DNA from 3 places in the Janthinobacterium sp. GW821-FHT03A03 genome. Region 1 is predicted to be linked to each of the others. Evidence: predicted binding sites of a transcription regulator. Region 1 holds the regulator's gene; each other region holds the start of a gene.
The links. Region 1 encodes sigma-54, which starts transcription at its own class of promoters, with help from an activator protein. Its sites were predicted from a motif close to TGGCANGNAANCTGCTTT; they were not measured.

Region 1 (6,054 bases):
GAGTGAGGTGCCGTGCCTCGCCGCCAGTGACATTTGAAAGAGTGAAGCAATATGCGTAAGCCAGGAGGCGCCCATCGCTGGCGCATGAGTTTTACCGTGCTGGGGGCGGTCATCGTCGCGCTGGGCAGCTTCTGGCTGCTCGAAGTGATGAACAAGAATGCCCAGGACATTACCGCCAGCAAGCATTTGAATGAACCGGACTATTTCATCACCAATTTCAGCCTGGTGCGCATGGATTTGACGGGCAAACCCAGCTACATCGTGTCCGGCACCAAGCTTACGCATTACCCGGCCGACGATTCGTCCGATATCGACCAGCCTTTCGTGCGCAAGCTGACGCCCGACATGCCGCCGATGAACATGAATGCGGAACTGGCGCATATCGATCAGGATAATACCCGGCTGCAACTGCACCGCAATGTCGTGATCGACCGCATCGCCAGCCCGAAGGCGCAGAACCTGACCTTGAAGACGGAAGCGCTGACGGTGTTTCCGGATGAGGAAAGAATGGAAACGGACATGCCTGTCGACATCCTGACGGGCGCTTCGCGCATCAACGGCGTGGGCATGAAAGCCAACAACGCCACCGGCGTGGTGGAAGTGCATCAGGCGCTGCGCATGGTCCTCCCGCCGAAACCGCGCCCGGCCGCGACGGCAAAATGACAGAATGAAACAAGGAAACCATACTATGAAGAACATCTTGCTGCTGACTCTATTCTCGACCGTTTGCTCGCTGGGCGTGATGGGCGCGGCGCATGCCGAGAAGGCCGATTCCGAGAAGGAAGCCGTGATCACGGCGCGCAGCGGCCACGTTGATGACATCAAGCAGGTGCGCACCCTGACGGGCGACGTGGTGCTGGTCAAGGGCACCCTGACCATGAAGGCGGGCCGCGCGCTGATCACGGAAGACCCGCAAGGCTACCAGTTCATCACTTTCTGGGCCGACCCCGGCAAGCTGGCCACGTTCCGCCAGAAGCGCGATGGCGCGGGCGACCTGTGGGTGGAAGGCGAAGCGGAGCGCGTGGAATATGACAACAAGACGGAAGTCGTGAAACTGTTTTCCAAGGCCAAGGTGACGCGCCTGGAAGGCACGAAAGTGACCGACGTGGCCAATGGCGCCTACATTTCGTATGACAGCCGCAAGGAAGAATTTGCGATGGAAAATTCCAACAGCGGCACGAGCACCCCCGATGGCGGCAGCGTGCGCATGGTGATCCAGCCGAAGAACAAGGCTCCTGCGGCGGAGAAGGCGCCGGCGACACCCGCGCCAGGAAAGAAATAATGGAAAATACACGTTGCGGCAGCACCCTGATCGTTCGCGGGCTGCAGAAAACCTATGGCAAGCGGCAAGTCGTGCATGATGTCTCGCTGCAAGTCGAATGCGGCGAAGTAGTGGGACTGCTGGGCCCGAACGGCGCCGGCAAGACCACCTCGTTCTACATGATCGTCGGCCTGGTGCCGTCCGATGGCGGCAGCATCGATATCAGCGGCGTGGATATTTCCAGCCTGCCCATCCACCGCCGCGCGCAGATGGGCCTGTCCTACCTGCCGCAGGAAGCGTCCGTCTTCCGCAAGCTGACGGTGGAAGACAATATCCGCGCCGTGCTGGAAATCCAGACCGTCGACGGGCGCCCGCTGAAGAAGGCCGAGATCGAGGAGCGCCTGGATAAATTGCTGGCCGACCTGCAGATTGAAAAGCTGCGCGAGAACCAGGCCCTGTCCCTGTCGGGCGGCGAGCGCCGCCGCGTGGAAATCGCCCGCGCGCTGGCCACCGACCCGCGCTTCGTGCTGCTCGACGAGCCGTTCGCCGGCGTCGATCCCATCGCCGTGATCGAGATCCAGCGCATCGTGCGTTTCTTGAAGGAGCGCAATATCGGCGTGCTCATCACCGATCATAATGTACGCGAGACGCTGGGTATTTGCGACCGTGCCTACATCATCAACCAGGGCTCGGTGCTGGCGTCGGGACGCCCCGATGACATCATCGCGAACGAGTCGGTACGCCGGGTCTATCTGGGCGAACACTTCCGCATGTGAGCCAATGAAACAATCATTGCAGCTGCGCACCTCGCAGCACCTGGCACTGACGCCGCAGTTGCAGCAATCGATACGCCTGCTGCAATTGTCTACCCTGGAACTGCACCAGGAACTGGAGCAGTTGCTGACAGACAATCCCCTGCTCGAGCGCCTCGACGACCCGCTCGACCGGTCGCTGCGCCTGTTGTCCGACGGGGCCTTGAGTTCCACGGCCGCGCCGGCCGAAGCGCCGCCCCAGCCGCCAGGCCAGGAAGCGCCCGCCGCGCCGGCCGAAACGGACGGCTTTGACGGCGAGGCGGGCGAGGGCCCGGCCGCCGCGGACGGCGGCGACAGCGACTGGAGCGAGGCGAGCCGGGGCAAGGCGCCCGACGACGAAGATTCCCGTCCACAACTCGAAGCCCACCACTGCACCTTGCGCGAGCACCTGATGGAGCAGATGCGCGTGACGGTGCTCGAATTGCGCGACCGCGCGCTGGTCGAGCTGATCATCGATGCCCTCGACGACAATGGCTACCTGGAGGAATCGCTCGACGACATCCTGGCGCGCCTGCCGGAAGAGCTGGAAATCGACGCCGACGAACTGCGCACGGCGCTGGCGCTGCTGCAAAGTTTCGACCCGCCCGGCGTGGGCGCGCGCAATGCGTCCGAATGCCTGGCCCTGCAAATCAGGCGCTTGCCGCACATCGCCCTGGTGACGCGGCGCATGGCCCTCGTCATCGTGGAAAAGCACCTGGCCTGGTTTGCCCAGCGCGATTTCAACAAGCTGAAAAAAGCCCTCGATTGCGACGATGAAGACTTGCGCGAGGCGCAGACGGTGATCCGGCTGTGCAACCCGCATCCGGGCGCCGTGTTCGCCTCCGACGTGTCCGACTACGTGGTGCCCGACGTGGTCGTCAAGCGCGCGCGCAATGGCTGGCAGGTGAGCCTGAACAATGACGTCATGCCGCGCCTGCGCGTGAACGCCATGTACGCCAATTTGTTGAAGCAGGGCAAGGGCGAAGGTGCCATGGGCGCACAGTTGCAGGAAGCCAAGTGGCTGATCAAGAACATGCGCCAGCGCTTCGATACGATCTTGCGCGTGGCGCAGGCGATAGTAGAAAGACAAAAGAACTTTTTCTCGCATGGGGCCGTTGCCATGCGGCCCCTTGTGCTCCGTGAAATAGCTGATACACTGGGATTACACGAGAGTACTATCTCGCGGGTAACAACCCAAAAGTACATGCTGACCCCGCATGGCATGTTTGAGTTGAAATATTTCTTTGGTAGCCACGTCGCCACCGAAGCGGGGGGCGAAGCGTCATCGACGGCGATACGGGCATTGATCGTGCAACTGACAGGAGCAGAAGACCCTAAAAATCCTTTATCCGACAGTAAGATTGCGGACATGCTGGGGGAACAAGGCATGGTGATTGCGCGACGTACTGTTGCCAAGTACCGGGAAGCGTTGAAAATTCCGCCAGTGAGCCTGCGTAAGTGTTTGTAAGTTTTTTTCGGTTCCTCTGCGGGCCGGATAGGATGGACCGCACGAACCCGATCATCTTTAGGAGTGTGTATGAATCTCACCATCAGCGGACATCATCTTGAAGTGACACCAGCCATCCGTGAATACGTACAAGCGAAGCTGGAGCGCGTGAAACGTCATTTCGATCAAGTCATCGATATCGCCGTGATTCTGACCGTGGATAACCTCAAAGAGAAAGAAAAACGTCAAAAGGCCGAAGTCAACCTGCGTCTCAGCGGTAAAACTGTCTATGTGGAAAGCCTGGCGCATGACCTGTATGCCGCGATCGATACCCTGATCGACAAGCTCGATCGGCAAGTGATGAAATACAAAACCAAAGTGCAAGGGCACGGTAAAGAGGCGATCAAGCATCTGCCAGACAACTCAGAGGAAGACGCCGTCGTCGCCGTCTAAGGCCACCGGTTTCCCCCAGTTGTGATCAACTAAGGGCGCACATTGCGCCCTTTTTTGCGTCCTGCGAAACGCAATGTCCGTGGTGAAAGCGCTAGAATGCGCCATCCTCACTTCTTTCCATCCTGCCATGAGCGATTTCGTCCACGCCTCCATCCGCAACCGCACGGGCCACATCGTGCTCGACCGCCCGAAAGCCTTGAATTCCCTGTCGCTGGAGATGGTGCGGGCCCTGAGCGCGGCCCTGCTGGCCTGGCGCGACGACCCGCAGGTGGACGCCGTCGTCATCCGCTCCAGCAGCGAAAAAGCCCTGTGCGCCGGCGGCGATATCCGTTTCTTTTACGATGCGGGCCTGGCCACGCCGCAGGGCGGCAGCGCCCAGCTGGAAGATTTCTTTACAGAAGAATATGCTTTAAATCATGTCATACACTTCTATCCGAAACCGTATATTGCCGTGATGGATGGCGTCGTGATGGGCGGCGGCATGGGCGTGGCGCAAGCGGGGCCCGGCAACCAGTTGCGCATCGTCACGGGACGCACGCGCATGGCCATGCCGGAAGTCAATATCGGCCTGTTCCCCGATGTGGGCGGCAGTTACTTTCTTTCCCGCCTGCCGGGCCGGCTGGGCCTGTACCTGGGCTTGACGGGGCTGACCATCGGCGCGGCCGATGCCCTGTACACGGGCCTGGCCGATGTCTACCTGCCCGAGGCGCAGATGGCGGCGCTGCAGGCCCTGTTCGAGTCGACGCCGGGCGAGGCCTTGCCGGTGGCCATCAAGGCGCTGGCAGCCCCGTTCCAGGCCCAGGCGGGCGAGTCTGTCCTCGCTCCCGTGCGCGCGGCGCTGGACCGCCACTTCAGCGCCGGCTCCGTGGCGGCCATCATGGCTTCGCTGGCGCAGGACGACAGTCCGTTCGCGGCCAAGGCCCTGGCGGCCATGCGCCTGCGCTCGCCGTTGATGATGTCGGTGACCCTGGAATTGCTGCGGCGTGGCGCCCACCTGGGCGTGGCCGATTGCCTGCGCATGGAGCGCACGCTGGTGCGCCACAATTTCGCGCATGGCGAAGTGCTCGAGGGCGTGCGCGCGCTGGTGGTCGACAAGGATAACGCGCCGCGCTGGAACCCATCAAGCCTGGACGAAGTCGACGCGGCCATGGTGGCGCGCTTCTTTGCGCCCGTCTGGCCGGCGCTGGCGCATCCGCTGCGCCACCTGGATTAACTAAGTCACCCCCAATAAATTATTGTGTTTTCTGACTTCCATAACCGGCGTTGCGCGGTGTTGCCGCAGCTAGCAGTGCCCGCACTGCGTCGCTGCAGGCGCCTTGCACAGCATCCGGTTGTGTTCGTCATAATTTCACAATAATTTCCTGAGGATTACTTAGGCGCGTTCGCGGTGGCGCAGGACCACGCGCTCGCGCGCGCCGAAATACTGCGCCAGCCGCTCCGCCATGTACACGGAGCGGTGCTGGCCGCCCGTGCAGCCCAGCGCCACCGTCAAATAGCTGCGGTTGTCGGACTTGAACGACGGCAACCATTTCTCGATGAAGGCGCGGATGTCGGCCAGCAGCTCCAGCGCGCTGGGCTGCGCGTCGAGAAAGGCGATCACGGGCGCGTCGCGTCCGTCCAGCGGACGCAGGGCCAGGTCGTAATACGGATTCGGCAAGGCCCGCACATCAAAGACGAAATCGGCGTCCAGCGGCACGCCCAGCTTGAAGGCGAACGATTCGAAGAACAGGGTCAGCGGCGCGCGCTCGGAGGCGACGATATCCTTGATCCAGGCGCGCAGCTTGTTGGCGCTCAGTTCCGAGGTATCGATCACATGGCCCAGCTGCTCGATGGCCGACAGGCGTTCGCGCTCTTCCGAAATGCATTCGATCAGCGTGCGGCGGCTGGCCGGATTGTGGTTCGGACGCAATTCGTGCGACAGCGGGTGGCTGCGCCGCGTTTCCGAAAAGCGCGCCACCAGCGAATGCGTGGTGGCCGTCAAAAACATGACCTTGACGTCATGCCCCTGGTCGCGCAGCAGGGCCACATTGTGCGGCAAGCTGACGAGCGACTCGGCGCTGCGCGCATCTACGGCCACGGCCAGTTGCGGCGTGCCTTCGTCA
Region 2 (6,054 bases), on a different contig from region 1:
GATGATAGAAATTGATGGAGCGCAAGGTGAAGGCGGCGGACAGATTTTGCGCTCGGCGCTGAGCCTGTCCATGATCACGGGCCAGTCATTCCGGCTGACGAATATCCGCGCGGGGCGGGAAAAGCCCGGCTTGCTGCGCCAGCATCTGCTGGCCGTGCAGGCGGCGGCCGCCATTTGCGGGGCGCGCACGACGCCAGTGGCGCTGCGCGCATCGAGCCTGGAGTTCGCGCCTGGCCCCATACGCGGCGGCGATTACCGCTTCGCCATCGGCAGCGCCGGCAGTTGCACCCTGGTGCTGCAAACCCTGCTGCCGGCCTTGCTGCATGCGGATGGCCCGTCCACCGTGCGCATCAGCGGCGGCACGCACAATGCCATGGCGCCGCCCGTGCATTTTTTGCAGCGCGCGTATGGCCGCATCCTGGAACAGATGGGCGCCGACGTCGATATCGCGCAGCAGCGCTACGGCTTTCATCCCGCGGGCGGCGGCGAAGTGATTGCCACGGTGCAACCATGCCAGCGCTTGCTGCCCATCGCATTGTTGCAGCGCGGCGAGCGGAAGGCCGGGTATGCGGAAAGCGTGGTGGCGGGCGTGCATGTGAACGTGGCGCAGCGCGAGCTCGAGCGCGTCGCCCAGGGCATGGGCTGGAGCGGCAAGCAGCTGCGCATCGTCGGCCTGCCGGCGGAGCAGGGGCCGGGCAACGTCTTGCTGCTGACATTGGAGCATGAATATGTCACGGAAGTATTTACCTCGTTCGGCGAAAAGTCCCTGCTGGCCGAATCCGTGGCCAAGCGCCTGCTGAACGAGGTGCGCGCCTATCTCAAGACGGACGCGGCCGTGGGCGAGCACCTGGCCGACCAGCTCCTGCTGCCCATGGCGCTGGCCGGCGGCGGCGCCTTCAGCTGCAGCAAGGTGTCGCAGCATGCGTTGACGAATGCGGACGTGATTTCCCGCTTCTTGCCCGTGCGTATTACTTTCGAGCAGCAGGAGCGGGGCAGTATCTGCACGGTGGCCGCCGCCTGACGTACGCGGTGACACAAATACCTGTTGCAGCTGTTCCAAATTGATACATGGGCGGCCGGATCAGGGGTACGCATGCATGGCATGGCATTTGCTCTTCTTTGGATATTCACTACCAAGGAGACCAGCATGACCTATTCCATCCGCACCCTGCTCGGCGTAGCCGCCGCCGGCGCTGTTGCCCTCACTTCCCTGCTGACCTTGCCGCAAGCCTATGCGCACGGCAATGTCACGCCGCAAGGCGTCGACACCACGGGTTTACCCAAGGTGGGCGACAAATGGCTCGAGCAAAACCCATATCGGGGCAACAAACTGGCCCTGACGGTGGGCACCTCGGCCTACAATCAGAACTGCGCCCGCTGCCACGGCATCGAAGCCATCTCGGGCGGCATCGCGCCGGACTTGCGCCAGCTCGATCGCGACTGTTTCGGTATCAAGAATGAGACAAAGAAACAGGCTTGCTACAAGGAAACGGACAATTATTTCCTGGCGACCATACGTCACGGTAAAGTACGCAATGGCGCCGTGTACATGCCGCCGTTCGAGGGCGTGTTCAACCAGGAAGCCATGTGGGCCATCAAGACCTACCTGGAAACCCGCCGCGAGTCTAATTAGGCCGAACTGATCACGAAGGAGTCCCATGCGTTCATTTCAACTCCGGGGCACGCGCGCGATGCTCTCGCTCGCCTGCCTGGCGCTGTGCGCGGCCGCGCCGGCGCGCGCCGACTGGCAGAAAGTGCAGCAGTCGGGCAGCCTGAAAGTGGCTGTGTATAACGAGTTCGCCCCGTTTTCCGACAAGGGTACGGGCATCGATATCGACATTGCCGAAGCGCTGGCGAAAAAGCTGGGCTTGAAACTGAGCTTGCTGCCCTTTCCCGCCGGCGAAAACCTCAACGACGACTTGCGCAATATGGTGTGGAAGGGACATTACCTCGGCTATGGTCCCGCCGACGTGATGCTGCACGTGCCGGTCGACAAGAAATTGATGGCGGACAACGACAAGGTCGAGATCTTCGCCCCATACTATGTGGAAACCGTGCGCCTGGCCCGCAGCGTGCAAGCCGTGCCGCAATTCGACGGGGTCGCCAGCCTCGCCGGCAAGCGCATCGGCGTCGAAAAAGTGTCGATCGCCGCCATGCTGATGCTGGGCGAGGACAATGGCAAGTACCGCGACGACGTGCGCATCTTCGACACGGCGACCGAAGCCTTGCAGCAATTGCAGGCGGGCAAGCTCGACGCCGTACTGGCGAACCGCTCGGAAATCGAGTCGGTGCTGAAAAGCGACCCCGCCTTCCCCCTGAGCGAAGTGGCGTTCGCCCGCTTGCCGCGTGCCGGCTGGGCCGTGGGCCTGGCCGTCAGCCGCCAGCAGCTCGACGTGGGCAAGCTGCTGCAGGCGGCCATGAACGAGATGGCGGCCAGCGGTGAATTGAAAGCCATCTTTGAGAAGCATGGCGTGAAGGAAGCGCGGCCCTGAAGTAGCCTGCTTTCGTTTAAAAGCCCGCACATCGGAAGAGGCGCGGGCTTTTTCATGAGAACGCCTGAAAAAAGTTCAAGGCAAGGCGCATTGCCGCAGGCAGTACGAATAGTACGGCCAGGCAATGCAACGCCGCCATGGACTTTTTCTCAGATCATGAGAACGCCTGAAAAATGTTCAAGGCAAGGCGCATTGCCGCAGGCAGTACGAATAGTACGGCCAGGCAATGCAACGCCGCCATGGACTTTTTCTCAGATCATGAGAACGCCTGAAAAATGTTCAAGGCAAGGCGCATTGCCGCAGGCAGTACGAATAGTACGGCCAGGCAATGCAACGCCGCCATGGACTTTTTCTCAGATCATGAGAACGCCTGAAAAATGTTCAGGGCAAGGCGCATTGCCGCAGGCAGTACGAATAGTACGGCCAGGCAATGCAACGCCGCCATGGACTTTTTCTCAGATCATGAGAACGCCTGAAAAATGTTCAGGGCAAGGCGCATTGCCGCAGGCAGTACGAATAGTACGGCCAGGCAATGCAACGCCGCCATGGACTTTTTCTCAGGTGTTCTTAAAAGGCGTATTGGGCGCTGACGCCTAGCAGCCAGTTACGGCCCGGCGCCGCTTCATAGTAGCGCTTGTTGCTGTCGCCGACGATGACGGAACCCACGTAAGTCTTGTCGAAAAGATTGTTCAGACGGGCAAATTCCTTGAAGCGCCAATGGCCTGCGTTTTGTTTGGCGTTGAAGCGGGCATTGAACACCGTGTAGCCGGGCGCCGGTTTTTCGATGTTGCTATCTTCCGCGTAGACCTGGTTGCTGGCCACGCTTTCCACTGCCGCGCCGAAACGGTCGAGCGTGTCTTTCCACGCCAGCTCCGCGAACAGATTGGCGCTGGGCACGCCCGGCAAGCGGCTGCCTTCGCGTACGCTGCCAAAGGCCTGGTCATACACGGCATGCAGGCTGGTCAGCGCCACTTTCGCCGTGAAACCGTAAGGCAGGGTCGAGTCCAGCGATACCTCCATGCCCTGGCGCAAGGTCTTGCTGGCATTGCGGTAGCTGGTGCGCCCGCCGCTCGATTGATCGACCACCAGTTCGTCGCTGGTCTTGATCTGGAACAAGGCGGCGTTTACATGCGTGTTGTTGTTGAGCTTGGCCTTGATGCCCGCTTCCAGGTTGGTGCTGGTGGCCGGTTTCAGCTGGTAATTGAAACCGCCGCCCGTGCCCGAGTAAAACAGTTCGTTCAAGGTGGGCGCCTCGAAGCCGCGCGCGGCGCTGGCGTACACGTTGACGCTGGGCGTCAGCTTGTACAGCAAGCCCAGCACGGGTGTCGTGTGGCTGTATTCCAGGCTGCCGCTGTCGTCGCCATTGCCGAGGAAGTGATCATTGACCGCCACTTTCATCTTGCTGTAGCGCAAACCTGCGCTCAGCAGCCATGGCCCGCTCTGCCATTCCGTCTGGATATACGGATCGAGACTGGACACCACGTCCTGCTCGCCGCGGCGCAGCTTGCCCTTCACGCCAAATGTGTTGCCGATAAAGTTTTCATAGCCGGTGCGGTCATCGCTGGAGCGGCCGTAATCGATGCCGATGGTGGTGCTCAGCTTGCCGCCAGCCAATTGATTCACGTGCAGCCAGTTGGTGTCGATGCCGTAGAACTCCCGCTGGAAGTCGACCACGCCGCCCGAATGCTTGGGCGGCGCCTGGAATGCCTTATTAAATGCCTGGTACTGGATCACGTCGCGGTTGCCGCCATACACCGTCACATGCAGGCGGTCATCGCCGAATGATTGCTCGTAGGTGGCGCCGATCTGCTGGTGATCGATGCTTTTGCGCGTGTTGTAGCGTTCGGCCAGGGTGCGCTTCGGGTTTTGCGTGTCGCTCGCATCGATTTCGCCGGCGCGCGGGTCGCGCGCAAACGTGGGCCAGGTGACGCCCAGCGGATCTTGCGTGTTGCCCTGATGCAGGCTGTTGGCGACGATGGTCAGCTTGCTGTCCTTCGTCGGCTTGATGGTGATCTTGCCGAACGCCTGTTCGCGTGTGGCGGCGCTGTGGTCGCGGAAACCATCCGTACGGAAGCGCGAACCGTCGAGCACGTAGCCGATGCCGCCTGCTTGCCCTTGTGCCGTCAAGTCCGCCTTGCTGGTGCCGAAGCTGCCGCCCGTCACGTTCAGTTCGACGGACGGGGGATTTTGCCCATCCTTGGAAAACAGCTGGATCACGCCGCCAGAATGGTTGCCATAGATGGCAGAAAACGGTCCGCGCAGCACTTCGATGCGCTCGGCCGTATCGAGGTTGAAGGTGGCGGCCTGGCCTTGCCCGTCGGGCATGCTGGCGGGAATGCCATCGCTGATCAGCTTGACGCCGCGCACGCCGAAGGCCGAGCGTGCGCCGAAGCCGCGCGACGAGATTTGCAAGTCCTGCGCGTAGTTCTGGCGGTTCTGCACGACCAGGCCCGGCACGGCGGCCAGCGCTTCCGACGCATTGACGCGGATCTGCCCGTCCTGGATGCGGGCGCTGTCGACCACGTCGATCGAGGCCGGCACCTCCTGGCTGGGGTGGGCGATGCGGCTGCCGCTGATCACGACCGTATCCATGAGTTGCCCGCCGGCCAGGTCAGCGGGCTCGGCAGCAAAGACGTGGGGGGCGAGGGTGGCGCTGCCGGCAACAAACAGGCTGGCGATGGTGTTCAGGCGGAAACGATGCTGCATGCGGTTCTCCAATGTGAATAAAGCCTGCTTGATCGCGTGCGCGGCGCAGGTCTGCATAGTCTTCTCAAGCAATATGCCTGCCATGTCTCCATTGGTGATGGGAAATTATACGCGCGCCAGTGGCACGGGGTTTGCATGCAGGAATCACCAGAGGCGCTGCCAGCCAGCGCTTTTTCCCTGTTTTGCCATTGAAAAGGTGATTATGCCCAAGTTATTCCGACGTTTGCGCCAGGCTTGCGTATTGCTGCCGGCGCTGGCATGTGCGTATGCCCATGCCGAACCGTTTGCCTATGTGCCCAATGAAAAGTCGGGCACCCTGAGCGTGATCGACACGGCCACCGACCAGGTGGTGCGCCAGATCGCGGCTGGCAAGCGCCCGCGCGGCATCGCCGCCGATCCCACCGGGCGGCAATTGTTTGTCACGGATGCAGCCAGCAGTGCCTTGCTGCTGATCGACAACGCTGCCGGTGCGCCCGTACGCAGCGTAGCGCTGGGCAAGTCGCCCGAAGGCGTCAGCGCCTCGCACGACGGCAATTACGTGGCCGTGGCTGTCGAGGAAAACAATAGCGTGGCCTTGCTCGATGGCCATACGGGCGTCGTGCTCGCCGATATCAAGGTGCAGGGGCGCAACCCGGAACACGCCGTCTTCAGCCCCGATGGGCGCTGGCTGCTGGTCAGCGCGGAAGAGGCCGAGCAAGTCGACGTCATTGATGTGGCGCAACGCCGCCAGGTGGCTTCCATCGCCGTGGGACTGCGTCCGCGCGGCATCGGCTTCAGCCCCGATTCCGGCCGCGCCTACGTGGCGTGCGAGTTGGTCAACGCCGTGTATGTGATCGACATGACGCTGCGCAAGGCC
Region 3 (6,054 bases), on a different contig from region 1:
CGTATTTACAAGAGCTTGCCGGCCGTGAACATACCCGTTTAAGCGAGCGTTAAGCCTCAATCCAGTTTCACTGAGTCCATGAAAGTGTCGATGGTTTCACGCGACAGCTTGCTTTCCTCGCCGACAATGATGATCTGGAAGATGTGCTTGTCCTGTGCCACAAAGCGGCCGACCAGCAGGACTGGCTTGCCTTGCTGCGTCCCCGTCGCCTCGATAGCCAGTGAGCTGCGTTGGTGGCTGCCGGCCGCCGTGCTGCTGGCTGCCGACGCCAGCTTTTCGCTGCGCACGACGCCATTGATATTTTTCAATAGTGCCGTTTTCATGACGGGCAGGGCCGCTTGCGCCTGTTCTGAGCTGTCGAGAACAGCGTTGCCGATGGCGAAGGTATTGCCGTCGATTTCGCTGGCCGTCATGGTCAGGCTGACTTTCTTGCCATCAAGGTCAATTTCGCGCGTCAGCACGGCCGGTTTGCTGGGAAACAAGGCCGTGAACCGGGCGTCGGGGCTGCGATAGTCGCGCCAGTCGAATTTCGGGCTGCAGGCGGACAGGACGCTGGCAGTGGCGAGCGTCGCCAGAATGCAGGCAAGTGATGTTTTTTTCATCAGACGATGGTAGCAGCGTCGCCCGTCGTGCGCAATCGTGCGCGTGTGCGCGCTCCTATATTTCACGCAGCACGCGCCGGTACTGGATCGCTTCGGCAATATGCGGATGCGCGATCGTGCTGCTGCCTGCCAGGTCGGCGATGCTGCGAGCCACGCGCAGCACGCGGTGATACGTGCGCGCCGACCAATGCAGGCGCAGCATGGCACTGTGCAATAGCCGTTCGCCATGCGTTTCCAATTGGCAATATTGCGTAATTTCCGTGTTACTCAGGCGCTGGTTCGATTTTCCCTGGCGCGCCAACTGCAAGGCAAAGGCGGCCGCTACCCGCCCGGCGATGCGCTGCGTGCATTCGGCGCTTGCCGCTTGCCGGCCCAGCAAGGCTGGCGGCAGGGCGGCTACTTCGATTTGCAAGTCGATGCGGTCAAGCAGCGGCCCGGATAAGCGGCTGTGATAGCGCAACACGGCGTCGGCGGTGCAGCGGCAGCGGCCTGAAGCGTGGCCCAGATAGCCGCAAGGGCAGGGATTCATGGCCGCGATCAGTTGAAAGCGCGCGGGGAATTCAGCCTGGCGGGCCGCCCGTGAAATATTGATAAGGCCCGACTCCAGGGGCTGGCGCAAGACATCGAGCACCTTGCGGTCAAATTCGGCGATTTCGTCGAGAAACAGGACGCCGCAGTGGGCCAGCGAGATTTCACCGGGCCGCGGGACATTGCCGCCGCCCACCAGCGCCACGCCCGACGCCGTCTGATGCGGGGCGCGATAGGGACGCCGCTTCCACTGTTCCACCCTGAAGTGTCCGCCCAGCGAGTGCACGGCAGCCGATTCCAGTGCTTCCTCGTCGCTCATCGGCGGCAAGATGCCGGGAAAACGGCTGGCCAGCATGGTCTTGCCTGCACCGGGCGGCCCCACCATGAGGACGTTATGACCGCCTGCGGCCGCCACTTCCAGTGCGCGCCGCGCCTGCTGCTGCCCTTGCACGTCGGCGAAGTCAGGGTACGGAGAGGTGGCCACCGGCAGCATGGGTTGGTGGCGCTGCAGCGGGGTCTGGCTGGCCGGCGCGGCAAAGTGCGCGCAGACCTCGAGCAAGGTGTGCGCGGGATAGATGCTGGCGTTGCCGACGAGGGCCGCCTCGTCGGCATTTGCGTGCGGCAGGATAAAGGCGCGCGGCAGGCCAGCTTTACTGCGTTGCATGGCAAAGGTCATGGCCAGCGCACCGCGAATGGGGCGCAGCTGTCCCGACAGCGACAGTTCGCCGGCAAATTCATAGTGGTGTAATTGTTCGCCCGGCAATTGGCCGGAGGCGGCCAGAATGCCCAGTGCGATGGGCAGATCGAAGCGTCCAGATTCCTTCGGCAAGTCTGCGGGCGCCAGGTTGGCCGTGATGCGCCGCGCCGGCATTTCGAAGCCGCAGTTTTGCAGCGCGGCCCGCACGCGGTCGCGCGATTCTTTCACTTCCGTATCGGGCAGGCCGACGATGGTAAAAGAAGGCAAGCCATTGGCAAGGTGGACTTCGACATTCACCTCGGGCGCCTCCATGCCGGCCAGGGCACGGCTTTTCAGGACTGCCAGACTCATCAGACCCCCTGCACCGCGGACGCGGGCAGTACCAGTCTAGCCCTTGCAACAGCCTGAAGCTTGATGTGTGCCAGCAAGGCTGCCGATTGCGGCGCCTTGCCTGCGCTGAATTAAGCCTTCGGGTCGTTCAGGCGAGTTTCCAGTTCGATCAGGCGCAATTCCAGTGCATCGAGCTTGGCGCGGGTCTTGGCCAGCACTTGTGCCTGGATATCGAATTCTTCGCGCGTGACCAGGTCCAGGCGGGCGAAGCCCTGGGTCATCATCGATTTGACATTTTTCTCGATATCCTTGGCCGGCGAGTTCTCGATGGCCTGGTGGATCTTGCCTTGCAAGTCGTTAAAGAAGGTATTCATGTCCATGGTCTGTCCTTTTATGGTGCGGCATGTGCATCGCACCATTGCGGTGCACAGCAGTGTTAATCTGGTGCGAAAATAGGCAAATCCACAACGCCTCAACAGCGTATTCCCGCATGCCCAGCGGCGTGCAGGGTATGTATGGACGGAAATGCACCTGTCAAGGTGGCAATATAGCTGGCACGCATTCTGCTATAGAAGTGATGAACGCTTTGTGATCTCCAGCCAAGATTTTAAACCTCAACCGCTTTAAAAGTTCAATAAAAGGGAATCGCCATGAAGAATCTGTCCAAGAACATGACTTTAGCAGCCGCATTGACGTTGGCCATGACCGCCCTGAGCGGCAGCGCCATGGCCCAGGATGCGGCTGCGGCGGCACCGGCTGCGGCCGAGGCCGTGCCCGACAATGTGGTGAGCTACAACGTGGCGCTGACCAGCGATTACCGCTACCGTGGCATTTCGCAAAGCCGTCTGAACCCGGCCGTCAGCGGCGGTGCCGACTATACCCATAATCCGACGGGGCTGTATGTGGGCACCTGGTTGTCGAGCATCAAGTGGATCAAGGACGGTGGTGGCGATACCAATCTGGAATGGGATATCTACGGCGGCAAACGGGGCGAGATCAGCAAGGATTTTACCTATGACGTGGGCGGCCTGTACTATTTCTATCCCTCGAATGGCTTGAGCACCAATGCCAACACCTTCGAGCTGTACGGCCAGCTCGGCTATGGCCCCGCCTATATCAAGTATTCGCACTCGACCACCAATCTGTTTGGTGTCGCCGACAGCAAGAACAGCGGCTACCTTGACGTGGGCGCCAACGTGGACGTGCATGATGGCTACACGCTGAACCTGCATGCCGGCCGGCAGAAAGTCGCGCACAACGATTCCCTCAGCTACAACGATTACAAGATCGGCGTGACCAAGGACTTTGGCGTGGTGACCGTTGCACTGGCGGCCGTGAAAGCCAACATCACGTCGTTGGCGCCCAACGGCAAGAATCTGGCGAAATCCGGTCTCGTGCTGACCGTGTCCAAAACCTTTTAAGCGAGACTGCCATGAAAATGATTACTGCAATCATTAAACCGTTCAAACTGGACGAAGTGCGCGAAGCCTTGTCGGCTATCAATGTGCAAGGCATAACCGTCACCGAAGTCAAAGGCTTCGGCCGCCAGAAAGGTCACACGGAACTCTACCGTGGCGCCGAGTATGTCGTTGATTTCTTGCCAAAAACCAAGATTGAAGCGGCCGTCGATGACGCCATTGTCGACCAGGCCATCGAAGCGATCGAAGGTGCCGCGCGTACCGGCAAAATCGGTGATGGCAAGATTTTCGTCTACAACCTGGAACAGGTTATCCGCATCCGTACCGGTGAAACCGGCAACGAAGCGCTCTAAGGGGAATATTGATGCCTAAAAATATAACAAAATTGCTCGCCGGGATAGCCTGTCTGTGTGCGTTTGGCTTCGTCACGCCGAGCTTTGCCGATGCCCCCGCCAAGACGGAGGCGGCCACGACTACGGCCGTTGCCGCCCCCGCCGTCACGCCGGTGCCTGACGCCGCGCCCGCTGCCGCCGCTCCGGCCCCGGCTGCTGCCGCGCCAGCAGCAGCCCCCGTCGCCAACAAGGGCGATACCAGTTTCATGATGATTTCCACCTTGCTGGTGATCCTGATGACGATTCCTGGCCTGGCCCTGTTTTACGGCGGCCTGGTGCGTTCCAAGAACATGCTGTCGGTGCTGATACAAGTGTTCATGGTATTCGCGCTGGTGATCGTGCTGTGGTGCATTTATGGCTATTCCATTGCCTTCACGGAAAAAAATGCCTTCTTCGGTGGCTTCGACCGCCTGTTCCTGAACGGCATCTGGGATCCGGCCAAGGGCACGTTTGCCGCCGCCGCCACCTTCAGCAAGGGCGTCGTCATTCCCGAGTTCGTCTTCGTGGCTTTCCAGGGCACGTTTGCCGCCATCACCTGCGCGCTGATCGTCGGCGCCTTTGCCGAGCGCGCCAAGTTTGCCGCCGTGCTGGCCTTCGTCGTGCTGTGGTTCACGTTCGCCTACCTGCCGGCCGCTCACATGGTGTGGTTCTGGACCGGTCCTGACCTGATCACCAATGCCGCCACTTCGGCCAGCGAAGCCCTGAAGGCGGGCTGGATCTGGCAAAAAGGCGCGCTGGACTTCGCCGGCGGTACCGTGGTGCACATCAATGCCGCCGTTGCCGGCCTGGTGGGCGCCATCATGATCGGCAAACGCGTCGGTTATGGCCGCGAATCGATGGCGCCGCACTCGCTGACGATGACCATGATCGGCGCTTCCTTGCTGTGGGTGGGCTGGTTCGGCTTCAATGCGGGCTCTTCGCTGGAAGCGGGCGACGTGGCGGCATTGGCTTTCGTCAACACCTTGCTGGCAACGGCCGCCGCCACCCTGTCGTGGGTATTTGGCGAATGGATCACCAAGGGCAAGCCCTCGATGCTGGGCGGCGCCTCGGGCGCCGTCGCCGGCCTGGTGGCGATCACCCCGGCGGCCGGCTTTGTCGGTCCGATGGGCGGTCTGGTAATGGGCTTGCTGGCCGGTATCATCTGCCTGTGGGGCGTGAACGGCCTGAAACGCCTGATCGGCGCCGACGATTCGCTCGACGTCTTCGGCGTGCATGGCGTGGGCGGTATCCTGGGCGCCTTGCTGACGGGCGTGTTTGCGGCACCGCAACTGGGCGGCCAGGGCATCTTCGACTATGTCACCAACAAGATGTCGGCCGACCCGTACTCGATCGGCCATCAGGTGTGGGTGCAGGCGCAGGCAGTCGGCACGACCATCCTCTGGTCGGCCCTGGTCTCCATCGTCGCCTATAAGCTGGTCGACATCGTCATCGGCTTGCGCGTGCCGGAAGAAGAGGAGCGCGAAGGTCTCGATATCACCAGCCATGGCGAGCAAGCTTATCATGGCTAAATGATAATTATCTGGTGTGCCAGCGCTGCGGCGCGGCATGCCAGACTGGAAAAGGCGCCTCCTTGAGGCGCCTTTTTTTCGTTATGGGAATGGAAAAGGTCTTTAAAACAAGGCTTTTGCCCCGATTTGGGGTACTTACACGGTAATATAGTCGGCAGTTCTGTGTGCTTTTTTGAATACTGCACATAATTTAAGGATGTAACTATGGTTCCCCATCTCGTCACGGCCCTGACCGGACCGCTGCTCGACCTCGAAAAAAAGATTCTGGCAGCGACGCCGGCCATTGAGCGCTGGTTTCGCATGGAGTGGCAGGAGCACACGCCGCCCTTCTATTGCTCGGTAGACTTGCGCAACGCCGGCTACAAGCTGGCCCCTGTCGATACCAATCTGTTCCCTGGCGGTTTCCATAACCTGGCCACGGAAATGCTGCCCCTGTCCGTGCAGGCGGCCATGGCCGCCATCGACAAGTATTGCCCGGATGCCCGCAACCTGCTGATCGTGCCGGAATTGCACAACACCACGCCGCAGTACCTGCAGAACGTGGCGCGCCTGATGCAGATCTTCCGCCAGACGGGGCTG

Region 2: the regulator sigma-54 is predicted to act here: its motif matches at 1,099-1,116, upstream of pedF (cytochrome c-550 PedF).
Region 3: the regulator sigma-54 is predicted to act here: its motif matches at 2,710-2,727, upstream of AC07VI_RS27690 (TorF family putative porin).

The regions. Positions count from the first base shown of each region.
Region 1 covers NZ_JBWKUZ010000010.1:65,540-71,593, reverse strand. Annotated here, with positions in the region: gene AC07VI_RS18615 (KdsC family phosphatase) at 1-6, shown strand, start outside; gene lptC (LPS export ABC transporter periplasmic protein LptC) at 52-663, shown strand; gene lptA (lipopolysaccharide transport periplasmic protein LptA) at 689-1,282, shown strand; gene lptB (LPS export ABC transporter ATP-binding protein) at 1,282-2,037, shown strand; gene AC07VI_RS18595 (RNA polymerase factor sigma-54) at 2,042-3,520, shown strand; gene hpf (ribosome hibernation-promoting factor, HPF/YfiA family) at 3,590-3,952, shown strand; gene AC07VI_RS18585 (enoyl-CoA hydratase/isomerase family protein) at 4,080-5,165, shown strand; gene rapZ (RNase adapter RapZ) at 5,325-6,054, opposite strand, start outside.
Region 2 covers NZ_JBWKUZ010000036.1:5,788-11,841, forward strand. Annotated here, with positions in the region: gene rtcA (RNA 3'-terminal phosphate cyclase) at 2-1,021, shown strand; gene pedF (cytochrome c-550 PedF) at 1,148-1,633, shown strand; gene AC07VI_RS28980 (substrate-binding periplasmic protein) at 1,659-2,492, shown strand; gene AC07VI_RS28985 (TonB-dependent receptor family protein) at 3,060-5,198, opposite strand; gene AC07VI_RS28990 (beta-propeller fold lactonase family protein) at 5,401-6,054, shown strand, end outside.
Region 3 covers NZ_JBWKUZ010000029.1:600-6,653, forward strand. Annotated here, with positions in the region: gene AC07VI_RS27675 (hypothetical protein) at 57-602, opposite strand; gene AC07VI_RS27680 (YifB family Mg chelatase-like AAA ATPase) at 658-2,178, opposite strand; gene AC07VI_RS27685 (accessory factor UbiK family protein) at 2,289-2,537, opposite strand; gene AC07VI_RS27690 (TorF family putative porin) at 2,808-3,578, shown strand; gene AC07VI_RS27695 (P-II family nitrogen regulator) at 3,590-3,928, shown strand; gene AC07VI_RS27700 (ammonium transporter) at 3,940-5,475, shown strand; gene gshA (glutamate--cysteine ligase) at 5,680-6,054, shown strand, end outside.